Lichenicola cladoniae: one gene and its partner. The protein of the gene in region 1 interacts with the protein of each later gene in a pairwise test. Links are inferred from orthologs where the notes say so. Each region holds a gene or a part of one and is shown in the gene's direction. Other genes may lie near its edges.

Evidence for each region.
Region 2: the proteins of secG (region 1) and secA interact in binary tests that used the Escherichia coli proteins (3 or more experiments, as listed by UniProt). The link is inferred for Lichenicola cladoniae from one-to-one orthologs.

Annotation. Positions count from the first base shown.
Region 1 is NZ_CP053708.1:2,096,008-2,103,907, reverse strand. What follows is about bases 2,451-5,169. They hold secG (preprotein translocase subunit SecG), read left to right. Parts: upstream 2,451-3,488; coding sequence 3,489-3,851; downstream 3,852-5,169. Other genes in these bases: HN018_RS09705 (flavin monoamine oxidase family protein), read left to right, coding at 3,873-5,169; tpiA (triose-phosphate isomerase), read left to right, coding at 2,714-3,469; HN018_RS09720 (peptidyl-prolyl cis-trans isomerase), read right to left, coding at 2,451-2,457. Also shown: trpE (anthranilate synthase component I), read right to left, coding at 1-532; more of HN018_RS09720, read right to left, coding at 535-2,450; more of HN018_RS09705, read left to right, coding at 5,170-5,207; HN018_RS09700 (CTP synthase), read left to right, coding at 5,259-6,902; HN018_RS09695 (TonB-dependent receptor), read left to right, coding at 7,341-7,900. UniProt on the Escherichia coli protein: Subunit of the protein translocation channel SecYEG. Overexpression of some hybrid proteins has been thought to jam the protein secretion apparatus resulting in cell death; while this may be true it also results in FtsH-mediated degradation of SecY.
Region 2 is NZ_CP053708.1:1,768,089-1,773,394, forward strand. Bases 1,997-5,306 are described here. They hold secA (preprotein translocase subunit SecA), read left to right. Parts: upstream 1,997-2,334; coding sequence 2,335-5,106; downstream 5,107-5,306. Other genes in these bases: HN018_RS08140 (peptidylprolyl isomerase), read right to left, coding at 1,997-2,096; HN018_RS08150 (YebC/PmpR family DNA-binding transcriptional regulator), read left to right, coding at 5,136-5,306. In the rest of the region: bifunctional glutamate N-acetyltransferase/amino-acid acetyltransferase ArgJ, read right to left, coding at 1-1,020; more of HN018_RS08140, read right to left, coding at 1,083-1,996. UniProt on the Escherichia coli protein: Required for protein export, interacts with the SecYEG preprotein conducting channel.

The DNA of each region.
Region 1 (7,900 bases):
GCTCGCCGTCCGGACGCAGCGGCACCGCCAGGGTCAGCTCGTCGCGAACGTTGTCGAACACCGCGAACAGCGACGGCCGCAGCAGCATCGCCTCCGGCAGGCCGAGATCATCGACGGGAGAGTTTGGCAGCCGCTCCATCTGTCTGACCATGTCGTAGCCGAGATAGCCGAACAGGCCGCCGATCATCGGCGGCAAGGACGCCGGAAGCTCGATCCGGTTCGCCGCGATCTGCTGGCGCAGGCTGTCGATCGGATGGGCATCGAGCGGCATGAAGCTGTCCCCATCCCGGCTGACCGCCACAGTCCCGGTCCGGCAGCGCCAGATCCGGTCCGGTAGCAGCCCGATCACCGAGTAGCGACCACGCGCGACGCCGCCCTCGATGCTCTCAAGGAGGAAGCTGTTCCGGTCCGCACCGGGCAGGTGATGGCGCAGCTTCAGGAAAGCCGAGACCGGGGTCAGCAGGTCCGCGGCCTCGACGGTCCAGGCGATGACCGCCTGCCCGTCCCTGAGCCTGTCCTGCAAGGGCGACATGCTCACGAGCCGCTGTTGCTGTCCGAGGCTCCCGCCCCGGATGGCACTCCAACCACCTTCTCGACGGTCTTCACGTTGATGTTCGGCTTCGCGCGGTCGCGGAGTGCGCTCACGTAGCTGTTCTCGATGTCGTCGGCCAGTGCGGCGTCGAGCGCCTGCCGGGTCCGGCTGTAGCCCAGCGTATCGGCCGACGGGGCCGGGTGGCGGATGCCGGTGATCGTCGCCACCACGAAGCCGGTCGGGGTCTCCAGCATTGTCGACGTGCCGGGCTTCAGCGAGAACGCGATCTGCACGAGATTCTGGGGCGCCGGTCCAGAAGTCTGGCCGCGGCGGACCACGACGTCGCGCAGCATGTCCGGCCGGGCTGCGGCAGTGACCGCTAGGCCGCCATGCGCCTGAGCGTTGGCGTACAGGGCCGCGGCGGCCTGCTCATCGGCATGCCGTACTGCGTCCTGCTGGAAGTCGGCACGCAACCGGTCGCCGGCCTGCTCGAAGGTCAGCGGCCTGGCCGGGGTGATGTCCTCGACCGCCAGGGCGTACCAGCTATTTTCCGGCCCCTGCATCAGGGTCGGCACATCGCCTTTGCGGGCAGCAAACGCCTGGGCCAGGATCGCCTTGCGGATCGCGGCGCTGCCAGGGAACGGTGCCGGCTCGCCAGCCTGCGTCAGGCCCTGGGTGTCGAGCGTGCCTTCCGCGGCCACTGCGCCGAGATCGCCGGGGATCGCGTCGAGCCCGCCGCCGGCGATCGCATCCTGCAGCTTCTGGACACGCGGCGAGAGCAGCGCCGCCGCCTGCTGCCGGCCGACCAGGTCGTGCAGCTCGTCCTTCGCCTGGTCGAACGTCCGGTTCACCGGGGGAGTGATCTTGGAGACGCGCAGCACTACCCAACCCGCATCGGTTTTCGCCGGGCCGGTCACGACGTCGGCCGGGGCAGCGAACACCAGCTTCGCAATGTCGGGTGACGGGATGCTGGCCAGGGTGGCGTCGTCCAGCGAGATCGGCGTCGCGTCCTTGGCGGTCGCCTGAAGCTGGGCCCAGGCGACGCCACCGGTCCAGAGGCCGGCGAGCTGTTTCGCATGGGTCTCGTCCGGGACGATCAGCACCTGCACGGACCGCTTCTCCGCAACCTGGTACTTGGTGATCAATGAATCATATGCCCGGCGCTCGTCCGCTTCGGGGATATCAAGCCCGTGCGCGATGGTTTCCGGCGACAGCAGCACGACCTTGATCCGGCGATACTCGGGCGCCTTGAACCGGTCCTTGTTGTTGTCGAAGTAGCGATGCAGCGCGGCCTCATCCGGCGCCGCCGGGACCGGAATGGCGGTGAACGGCAGGGAAACCATGTCCAGCACGCGGGTTTCGGCACCGTAATCGAAGGCGCGGCGCACCAGTTCGGACGGCGCCATCGCCCCCACCCGGATCGGCTCGACCAGCGCGGTCGCCGCCGACTGCTCGCGGAAGATCTTGACCAGTTGGTCCTCGGTGAAGCCGGCCGCCTGCATCCGCTGGTCGAACAGCGTCCGGCTGAACTTGCCGTCCGCGCCGAGGAACGCCTTCTCGGCAAAGATCTGGTCGCGGACGATCTGGTCCGGCACCACGATCCCGGTCCGGCCGGCCTGGTTGGCAATGACTGCCTGGAAAATCAATTGCTGCAGCGCCTGGACCGCGATCTGGCGACGCTCGCCGAACGGCAACGAAGTAGGATCGGCAATACCCTGCGACTGCGCGGTCTGGCCAAGGGCACGCTGGTAGGTGCGCTGGAACTCGTCGGTGGCGATGTGCCGGCCGCCCACGGTCGCAACGTTGGCGCCGCCGCCGGTGATCAGGTTGGTGAAGAAGTCGCCGATCCCCCAGACCGCGAAGCTCGCGAAGATCACGACGGCCAGGATCCGTCCGAGCCAGGAGCCGATAAAGACGCGGCGCATGAAAGCGAGCATTGAGCAATCCACATGGAGGGCGGCAACAGGAAGACTGGGCCGGTCGGTCGTCGGGTCGGCGAGGCGGCGCACCATAGGGTGGGGCCCCGACCTTGTCATGCAGCGACCTTGTAAGGCGGCGCGCTTGTCATGCAGCACCCCGGCATGGTCTACCACCCGCCCTGACAGCCTGCCGGGCGGGGTCGCACCCCGGTTTCGGTCTGGGATGTCTACACCACGGAAGATTGGCGGGGATGGTCCGGGAATGAGTCGTCAACTGATCGCCGGCAACTGGAAGATGAACGGCCTGACCGCCGACGCAAGGAGCCTGGCTCAGGCTTTGCAGTCCGGCGCGGGCAACGGCTTCGGGCATGCCGATCTGCTGGTCTGCCCGCCCTTCACCCAGATCTCGACGGTAGCGGGCATCCTGACCGGCACTGCAATCACGGTCGGTGGCCAGGATTGCCACATGCAGGCGAAGGGCGCGCATACCGGCGATATTTCCGCCCCGATGCTTCGCGATCTTGGTGCAACCCACGTCATTCTCGGCCATTCCGAGCGCCGGCAGAACCACAAGGAAATAGACGAGACGGTTCGCGAGAAGGTGCTGGCGGCGCGGTCGGCTTGCCTCATCCCGATAGTCTGCGTCGGGGAAACCGAGGATCAGCGATCGGCCGACGGACACGAGGACGTGGTCGGCTGGCAGATCAAGGGCAGCCTGCCCGACGGGTTTGCCGATGGCGAAGGCGTCGTCGCCTACGAGCCGGTCTGGGCGATCGGCACCGGCCGCACCGCGACCGAACAGGATGTCGCGGCCATGCATGCCTTCATCCGCGCCGAGCTGGTTCGCCAGTTCGGCGATGCCGGCCACAAGACCCGCATCCTGTATGGTGGATCGGTGAATGCGAAGAATGCCGCAGGCCTGCTCGCGGTTGCCGATGTCGGCGGCGCCCTGGTCGGCGGCGCCAGCCTGAAGGCCCAGGATTTTTTTGCCATCGCGGCTGCCGCCTCGCGCGGTTGAGCCGGAACGGAACAGCATCATGATCGCCGCACTGCTCGTCCTTCATCTCCTCGTCACGCTGACATTGATCGGCACGGTGCTGATCCAGCGCAGTGAAGGCGGCGGCCTGGGCATCGGCTCCAGCCAGGGCATGGGCAGCTTCATGAGCGGTCGCGGCACCGCCAACCTGCTGACCCGCACCACCGCGATCCTGGCCGGCCTGTTCATGGCGCTGTCGCTGACGCTCGCGGTGCTCAACCGTGGCAGTTCGGGCCATACGCACGACATCCTCGCGGTGCCGGCAACTGCCACTGCGCCGGCCACACCCGCCACGCCGGTACCGGGAGCCGCCCTCCCCGCGCGGCCGCCAAGCCCCGTCCCGGCTCCGACCCCCGGCCACTGACTGCGACGCCCTGGTGCCAGGGTGAGCGATCCGGACATCGTCGTCATCGGCGCGGGTGCTGCGGGACTTGCAGCTGCTGCGGTCCTGCGCCGTGCCGGAAACTCGGTGCTGGTGCTCGAGGCCGGCCCCCGGATCGGCGGCCGTGCCCGCACCGTGCAGCCGGAACAACTGGGTGGCGCCTCGATCGACGAGGGTGCCACATGGCTGCACGAAGCCGGCCGCAATCCCCTCGTGGCGCTCGCCCGCCAGGCTGGAACGAAGCTGCATGAAGGCCATCCCGGGAGCCGTCGCCTGCTGATCGGGTCGAAGGTCGCCAGCCCGGACGAGGAAAACGCCTACGCCGAAGCCGACACCGCCTGGCGCTCATGCGTCCAGGCCAGTCTCGATGGTCCGGACATCAGCCTGGCCGAGGCCGGTAATGCCCGGAACCATGCCTCGGACCCGTGGTTGCCGAACGCGGAAGCCTGGGAAAGCGCCATCATCGCCGCGGTCGATGCGGACCAGCTGTCGCTGTTCGATTGGCATCGCAACCAGCTCGCCGACGACGATCTCCGTCCCGATCGGGGCGTCGGCACCCTGCTGGCCAAGCTGATGGGACCTCTGGCCGGACCGGTGCGATGCGGCGTCACGGTAATCGGGATCGACTGGCATCATCCGGCCGGGGTCACGATCACCACCACCGGCGGCACCGTCAGGGCCCGCGCATGCATCGTCACCGTCTCGACGGGGGTGCTTCGCGACGAGCGGATACGCTTTACCCCGCCACTGCCGCCCGAGACCCTGACGGCACTCGACGGCCTGCCGATGGGATTGCTGAGCAAGCTCGCCTTGCCGATCTCGGACAAGCCGGACTCGGCCGCACGGTTGGCCGTTGATCCCGACACCCTGATCGAGCAGCGACTGAGCGCGCGCGGCGAGCCGATGATGCTGCTGAGCGTGCGTCCAGCCGATGCCCCTTATGTTTCCGGGTTCTTCGGCGGGCGGTTCGCCTGGTCGTTCAGCGGTCGCGAGGAGGATGCGCTCGACGAAGCGATGAGCCGGCTGGCCGAGACACTGGGGGCCGCCGCGATCGATGCACTCAAGCCAGGCGGCTTCGTCTCCCGCTGGGGCAGCGACCCGCTGTTTCTCGGCGCCTATGCGTACGCAAGCCCCGGCCGTACCGACGCCCGGGCGGCGCTGGGGCGGCCGATCGGCGACGGCCGACTCGTGCTGGCCGGAGAAGCCTGCCGGACCGACGGGCTGGCCGGCACGGTCGGCGGGGCAATGCTGGACGGAGAGCGCGCCGCCCATTCGGTGCTGGCGGCACTCGGGGATCGCGGTCCATGGCCGGCAATATGGCCACAATCGGACACATGAATTCGAACCATGGGTTTCGTGTGCGCCGGTTCAGGTGTAGGACGACCGCCCATGACGCGGTTCGTATTTATCACCGGCGGTGTGGTCTCCTCACTCGGCAAAGGCATTGCCTCGGCAGCGCTCGCAGCGCTTCTGCAGGCTCGTGGCTACCGGGTCCGGCTACGCAAGCTCGATCCCTATCTCAATGTCGACCCGGGCACCATGAGCCCCTATCAGCACGGCGAGGTGTTCGTAACCGATGACGGGGCCGAGACCGATCTCGATCTGGGGCATTACGAGCGCTTCACCGGCGTGCATGCCACCCGGGCGGACAACGCCACCACCGGGCGCATCTATTCCGACGTGATCGCCCGCGAACGGCGCGGCGACTATCTCGGCGCCACCGTGCAGGTCATCCCGCACATCACCGACGCCATCAAGGATGTCGTGGTCCAGAATACCGAGGATCTCGATTTCGTGCTGGTCGAGATCGGCGGCACCGTCGGCGATATCGAGAGCCTGCCGTTCCTCGAGGCAATCCGCCAGCTCCGCAACGACCTTGGCCCGGACCGCACGATGTTCGTGCACCTGACCCTGGTGCCGTGGATTTCCAGCGCCGGCGAGCTCAAGACCAAGCCGACCCAGCACTCGGTCAAGGAGCTGCAGAATGTCGGCATCCAGCCGCAGATGCTGCTGTGCCGGTCCGATCGGCCGCTACCCGACAATGAGCGTCGCAAGATCGCCAGCTTCTGCAATGTCCGGCCCGAAGCGGTCATCTCGGCACTCGATGTCGATACGATTTATGCCTGCCCGGTAAGTTATCATGCCGAAGGCATGGATAACGAGGTGCTTCGGCATTTCGGCCTGCCCTACGAGGGCGAGCCCGACCTGTCCGCCTGGCACAACGTGCTGGACGCGATGCGAAATCCGGAAGGTGAAGTGCGCATCGCGGTCGTCGGCAAATACACCTCGCTGCTCGACAGCTACAAGTCGCTCAACGAGGCGCTGATCCACGGCGGCATCGCCAACCGGGTTCGCGTCAAGCTCGACTGGGTCGACAGCCAGATCTTCGAGAGTGCGGCGAGCGACCCGGCCGGTGCCATCGCACGGCTCGAGGATGTGCACGGAATCCTGGTTCCGGGCGGATTCGGCGAGCGCGGATCGGAAGGCAAGATCGAAGCCGTGCGGTTCGCCCGCGAGCACAGGATCCCGTTCTTCGGGATCTGCTTCGGCATGCAGATGGCGGTCATCGAGTGCGCGCGGAACCTGGCCGGCATTCCGGATGCGTCCTCAACCGAGTTCGGCGCCACCGAGGACCCCGTGGTCGGGCTGATGATCGAATGGGCGCGCGGCAACGAGATGCTACGTCGTCGCGAGGGTGGCGACCTCGGCGGCACGATGCGGGTCGGTGCCTACGACGCGGTGCTTGCGGAAGGGTCGCGTGTCGCCGAGGCATACGGGACCACGGAGATCCGGGAGCGCCACCGGCACCGCTACGAGGTGAACATCCATTACCGCGAACAACTCGAGAAGACCGGCATGGTATTTTCTGGCTTGTCGCCGGACGGTATTCTTCCTGAAATCATCGAGTATCCGGCGCACCCGTGGTTCATCGGCGTGCAGTATCATCCCGAGCTGCTGTCGAAACCGTTCGCTCCTCACCCGCTATTTTCGGGCTTCATCGCCGCGTCGGTGAAAAAAGCACGGCTGGTCTGAGCCGGCCGCCAGCTTCTCAGATGGCGTCATAAAAGTATCACCGGTGTCCCGCTGCCGGATCGGCTATGTCCGGTCCTGCAAGAGCGCCCGGGAGCCGATAGCCTATTTTATGGGCGTCTGATCGCAGAATGCTGCCCTATCCCCTGGCATATGCGCCAATTGCAACAGCACGACACATCCCGTTGCATCAAAAGCACATTTCGTCGGCATACTTGTCCAGGTAGGCAGGATTTTGCGGGCAGATCGTTTCGGAACGGCTAGAAGCGGCGGCACGGCCCCCCTGCTTCAAGGCGCATCCCCTCCATACTGACCAGAACTTGTCTCGCTGCCCTGCTCGCCAGCACCGCCTTAACCTGCACCGCCTTGTCAGCATCGGCACAAACGGCCGCACAGCCGGGTGCTGCCAAGCCAACAACGTCGAACGCCGAAAGCGTGACGGTGACCGGACGCAGCGTCCGTACGACGTCTCCAGGCGGCGGCCTGATGCGTGTCGAAACTGCCCCGAAGGCGGTCCAGACGATCACCCGCGACTTCATCGCCAAGCAGTCGCCGACCAGCGACGCCCAGTCGTTGCTGCGGTCGTTGCCCAGCACGAACGTGACGGACGTAGACCCATACGGATTGTATTCGGGATCGTCGCGCGTGCGCGGCCTCGACACGTCGGAAGTCGGCTGGCTGCTGGACGGCGCCCCACTGAACGATATCGGTGCGGGCCAGTTCTATTCGAACGAGGTGCTGGAAGCCGAAGATCTCGAATCGGTCTCGTTGACGCCTGGGTCGGTCAATCTCGATAGCCCGGTGGTCAGTGGAGCGGCCGGCCTCGTCGAAATGAAAATGTCCGATCCGACGTTGAAGCCGGGCGGCCTGCTCGACATCTCCTATGGCACCTACAAGTTGAGCCGTGAGTTCCTTCGTCTCAACACCGGCTTGATCGGCAACTCCGGTATCCGCGCCATGTTCGCGTTCAGCAACACGCAGGCGAATAACTGGGAAGGCCC
Region 2 (5,306 bases), 330 kb from region 1 along the record:
GGCCGGCTCGCCGCTCTTGCCGACCGCCATGACGATGCGGCCCCAGTTGGCGTCCTCGCCGGCGATCGCGGTTTTCACCAGCGGCGAGTTGGCGACGGCCAGCGCCACCTGGCGTGCCGACTGGTCCGAGACCGCGCCGGATACCTCGATGCGGACAAGCTTGGTGGCACCCTCGCCGTCCCGGACGACCAGCAGGGCGAGCTCCAGCAGCAGCGAATCGAGCGCCTCGGCGAAATCGGCCAGCGCCGGGTCCGCGTTCCCGGCGACCGGCGGGTTGCCGGCGGTCCCGGTCGCGAACAGCAGCACCGTGTCGCTGGTGGAGGTGTCGGAATCGACCGTGGTGCAGTTGAAGCTGCGGTCCACCGAAGCCGCCAGCAGCGTCTGCAGGACCGCCTGCGGCAGTGCCGCATCGGTCGCCACGAAGCACAGCATCGTCGCCATGTCGGGCGCGATCATGCCGCTGCCCTTGGCGATACCCTGGATCGTGACGGGCGTGCCCGCGATGGTCACCGTCCGGATGGCGCCCTTGGGGAAGGTATCGGTGGTCATGATCCCGCGCGCCGCGGCTTCCCAGCCGGTCGGCGTCAGGCCGGTGGCCAGGGCGGGGAGGGCGCGGGTGATGCGCTCGTGCGGCAGCACCTCGCCGATCACGCCGGTCGAGGCGAGAAAGATTTCCGATTGCCCGCACCCGAGCAGACTAGCGGCGGCGGCGGCAGTCGCGTGCGTCGTTTCGCGACCGGCACGACCGGTGAATACGTTGGCGTTGCCGGCATTGACCACCAGGCCACGCGCCGTACCGCCGGCCAGCGCCTCGCGGCACCAGTCGATCGGCGCGCCGGGACAGGTGTTGCGGGTGAAGACGCCGGCGACGCTGGTGCCGGCTACGAAATCCATCAGCACCAGGTCGGTGCGGCCCTGGTAGCGGATGCCGGCGGCAACCGTGGCCAGCCGTACACCGCCGATCTGGCCCATCGCCGGAAACGGAACGGCGAGTGGCGAGACGGCGAGCGGCTTGGCCATGCGGGCGGATATTCCTGCAAGAGGAGGCACGGACGCCCGGCACGATCACCGGGCGCTGTCTTTTACTCGCCGGAGGGCGGGGTCGCGCCGGGAGTTGCAGGCGCCGCAGCCTGGGCCGGAACCGGCGATGCACCGGCTGCCGCGGCGGCGGCGGGCGGCGCCGGCTTGTCGGTCACCGGCGTGCCGTCCGGGTTGTAGCGGACCACCTTGACCTGGGCGACCGCCTTCTCGACGACGGCGCGGACATCCGTCTGGATCAGCTTCTGGCGGATCTGGTCATGCACGGTCGCGAACGCGGGTGCGGTCGAGGTGCGGGTATCGAGCACCTGGATCACGTGCCAGCCGTAGCGGGTATGCACCGGCTTGTCCGAGACCTGGCCCTTGGTCATTGCGAAGGCGGCAGCGGAGAAATCGGGCAGCATGTCGCCCTTCTTGAACCAGCCGAGATCGCCATCGGCAGCAGCGGACCCCTTGTCGGTGGAGTCCTTCTTGGCAAGGGCTGCGAAATCGCCGCCGGCCTTGAGCTGCTTGATGATGTCGTTGGCGGTCTTCTCGTCGGCGACCAGGATGTGGCGCGCATGCACCTCCTTCTCGCCGGTCTTGCCCGCGTAGTCCTTGGCGTACGCCGCCTGGATTGCGTCGTCGGTGATCTGCGGCTCGACGGCGCGGCTCAGATAGACGTTCTGCAGCGCCTGGTCGGCCGCGGCCTGCATGGTCTTCTGGACCTCGGGGTCCTTCTGCAGGCCTTCCTTCTGTGCCTCGATCAGCAGCGCCTTCTGATCGACGAGCTGGTTCACGATCATCGGGAACAGCATCTGCGGCGGCATCCCGCGCATCTCGTCGGGCAGCGTCTGCGCGGTGGCGCGGACACGATCGAGGTGGATCGGGTCACCGTTCACCGAGGCCACGATCGGGTTGGCGGGCTTGGCGTCGCCGGAAGCAGGGGCTGCGGCAGCCGGCGTGGTGGCAGCCTCCTTCTTGTGAGGGGCCGCATAGGCCGAGAGCGGCGAAAGGGCGGAGGCAGAAGCAAGCAGGGTCGCTGCCGTGATGGCAGCAACCGGGCGGGAAAGCCGCATTGGACGAAAACCTCGAATGATCCGAGGCCCGACAATGCCAAAAGCCGGAGGTCCTCACAAGCAAGCGAGTTCGAGGCATGTTCGGACGTGCATTGACCGGTGGCGGCGGCGGTCCTATCCCGGACCGGCGCGATGCCGGCTCACGCGGGGCCGAACCACCACCAGCGTGCCGAGCCTTGGTCGTATCCGGGGGCATGGCCATATCCGGTGGACGCAGAGCGCCATTCGGAAGGCCTTCATGTTCGCAAGTCTCGCCCGCACCCTGTTCGGCTCAGCCAACGATCGCTCGCTCAAGGCGCACCAGCGCCGGGTGCCGGAGATCAACGTGCTGGAGCCGGCGATCCAGGCGCTCGACGATCAGGCCCTGGCCGGCAAGACCCAGGAGTTCCGCACCCGCATCGCCGGCGGCACCAGCCTCGACGAACTGCTGCCCGAGGCGTTCGCGGTGGTGCGCGAGGCCTCCCGCCGCGTGCTGGGCATGCGCCATTTCGATGTGCAGCTGGTCGGCGGCATGGTGCTGCATTCCGGCCGCATCGCCGAGATGCGCACCGGCGAGGGCAAGACCCTGGTCGGCACCCTGCCGGTGTATCTGAACGCACTCGCCGGCAAGGGCGTGCACGTGGTGACCGTCAACGACTACCTGGCGCGGCGCGATTCCGAGGAGATGGGGCAGCTCTACGCCTTCCTCGGCCTGTCGACCGGGGTGATCGTGCCGAACGTGCCCGACGAGGAACGCCGGGCCGCCTACGCCGCCGACGTCACCTACGGCACCAACAACGAGTTCGGCTTCGACTACCTGCGCGACAACATGAAGTACCGGCTGCAGGACATGGTGCAGCGGCCGTTCAACTACGCCATCGTCGACGAGGTGGATTCCATCCTGATCGACGAGGCGCGGACCCCTCTGATCATCTCCGGTCCGGCCGAGGACAGCTCCGACCTCTATCGCAGCGTGGACCTGCTGGTCGCCGAACTGGCCAAGGACCCGGCCACCTTCGACAAGGACGAGAAGTTCCGCAGCGTCATCCTGACCGAGCACGGCACCGAGACCATCGAGGAGATGCTGCGCCAGGCCGGCATCGTCACCGAGGGCGGGCTGTACGACGTGTCCAACATCTCGGTGGTGCATCACGTGCAGCAGTCGCTGCGGGCGCACACGCTGTTCTCGCGGGACGTCGACTACATCGTGCGTGCCGGCAAGGTGGTGATCATCGACGAGTTCACCGGCCGCATGATGGAGGGCAGGCGCTACGGCGACGGGCTGCACCAGGCGCTGGAGGCGAAGGAGCACCAGGAGATCCAGCAGGAGAACCAGACGCTCGCCTCGATCACCTTCCAGAATTATTTCCGCCTCTATCCGAAGCTGTCCGGCATGACCGGCACGGCGATGACCGAGGCCGACGAGTTCAACGAAATCTACAAGCTCGACGTGGTCGAGATCCCGACCAACGTGCCGGTGATCCGGCTCGACGGCGACGACGAGGTCTATCTCAGCGAGACCGACAAGTTCAATTCGGTCACCACGCTGATCGAGGAAGTCACGAAAACCGGCCAGCCGATCCTGGTCGGCACCACCTCGATCGAAAAGAGCGAGCAGCTTTCCGCGCTGCTGCATGAACGCAGGATTCCGCACAACGTGCTGAACGCGCGCTTCCACGAGATGGAGGCGACGATCATCGCGCAGGCCGGCGCGCCCGGCGCGATCACCATCGCGACCAACATGGCCGGGCGCGGCACCGACATCAAACTCGGCGGCAACGTCGAGATGCGTGTGCGCCAGGAGCTGCACGATCTCGAGGAACCCGAGCTCACGGCACGGGAGATGGCGTTGCGCGAGCAGGTCGCCGGCTTCCATGGCGTGGTCAAGGAAGCCGGCGGACTGTTCGTGATCGGCACCGAGCGACACGAGAGCCGCCGCATCGACAACCAGCTGCGTGGACGTTCGGGACGCCAGGGCGATCCGGGCGCGTCGCGGTTCTTCCTGTCGCTGCAGGACGATCTGATGCGCATCTTCGGCTCCGACCGTATGGCCGGCATGCTGCAGAAGATGGGCCTCAAGGCCGGCGAGGCGATCATCCATCCCTGGATCAACCGGGCGCTGGAGAAGGCACAGAAGAAGGTCGAGGCGCGCAACTTCGACACCCGCAAGAACCTGCTGAAATACGACGACGTGAACAACAGCCAGCGCAAGGAAGTCTATGCGCAGCGCAAGGAGTTCATGTCGTCCGAGGATGTCTCCGACATCGTCACCACCATGCGCAACGAGCTGGCCGACCAGATGGTGCGGGCCCGCATTCCAGAAAAGGCGTTCGCCGAGCAGTGGTCGAGTGCCGAGCTCGCCGAGGACCTGAAGCGCGTCCTGTCGCTCGACCTGCCGATCGAGGCCTGGGCGAAGGAGGACGGCATCGGCCTCGAGGAGGTGATGCAGCGGGTCGAGCAGGCGGCGGCACAGGCGGCGGCTGCAAAAGCCGCCAATTTCGGCCCGGCGGTGATGCGCTACATCGAGAAGCAGCTGCTGCTGAGCACCCTGGACACGGTCTGGAAGGAGCATCTGCTGCTGCTGGACCAGCTTCGCCAGGGCATCAGCCTGCGCGCGTACGGCCAGAAGGACCCGCTCAACGAGTACAAGAACGAGGCGTTCTCGCTGTTCAACGTCATGCTCGACGAACTACGCGAGCGGGTGACGGCGATGCTGTCCCGCGTCGAGGTGATGCCGCCGGCCGACGATCCGTTCCCGGGCCAGACGCTCGACGGGCTGGTCGCCGTGCATCCGGAGCCGCCCGGTGCGATCGAGGCGATGCATCCGGGTCCTGCCATGTTCTCCGATAGCGGGATGGGCAGTGCCAGCCTCCAGGAAACGATGGAGCCGCCGCCGGAATCCGTCCGGCTGGCCCCGTCGCATCCGCACCTCACCGCCGATCCCGCGACCTGGGTGGATACACCGCGAAACGCGTCCTGCCCGTGCGGGTCGGGCAACAAGTACAAGCATTGCCACGGCCGCGTCGCCTGATTCGCGCCGCGGCTGATTAGAGAAGCACCATGGCGGGTCATTCCCAGTTCAAGAACATCATGCACCGCAAGGGCGCGCAGGACGCGCGCCGGGCGCGGTCGTTCGCCCGTGCCATCCGGGAGATCACCGTCGCGGCGCGCTCCGGCCTGCCGGACCCGAGCACGAACTCGCGTCTGCGTGCCGCGATCTCGGCCGCGCAG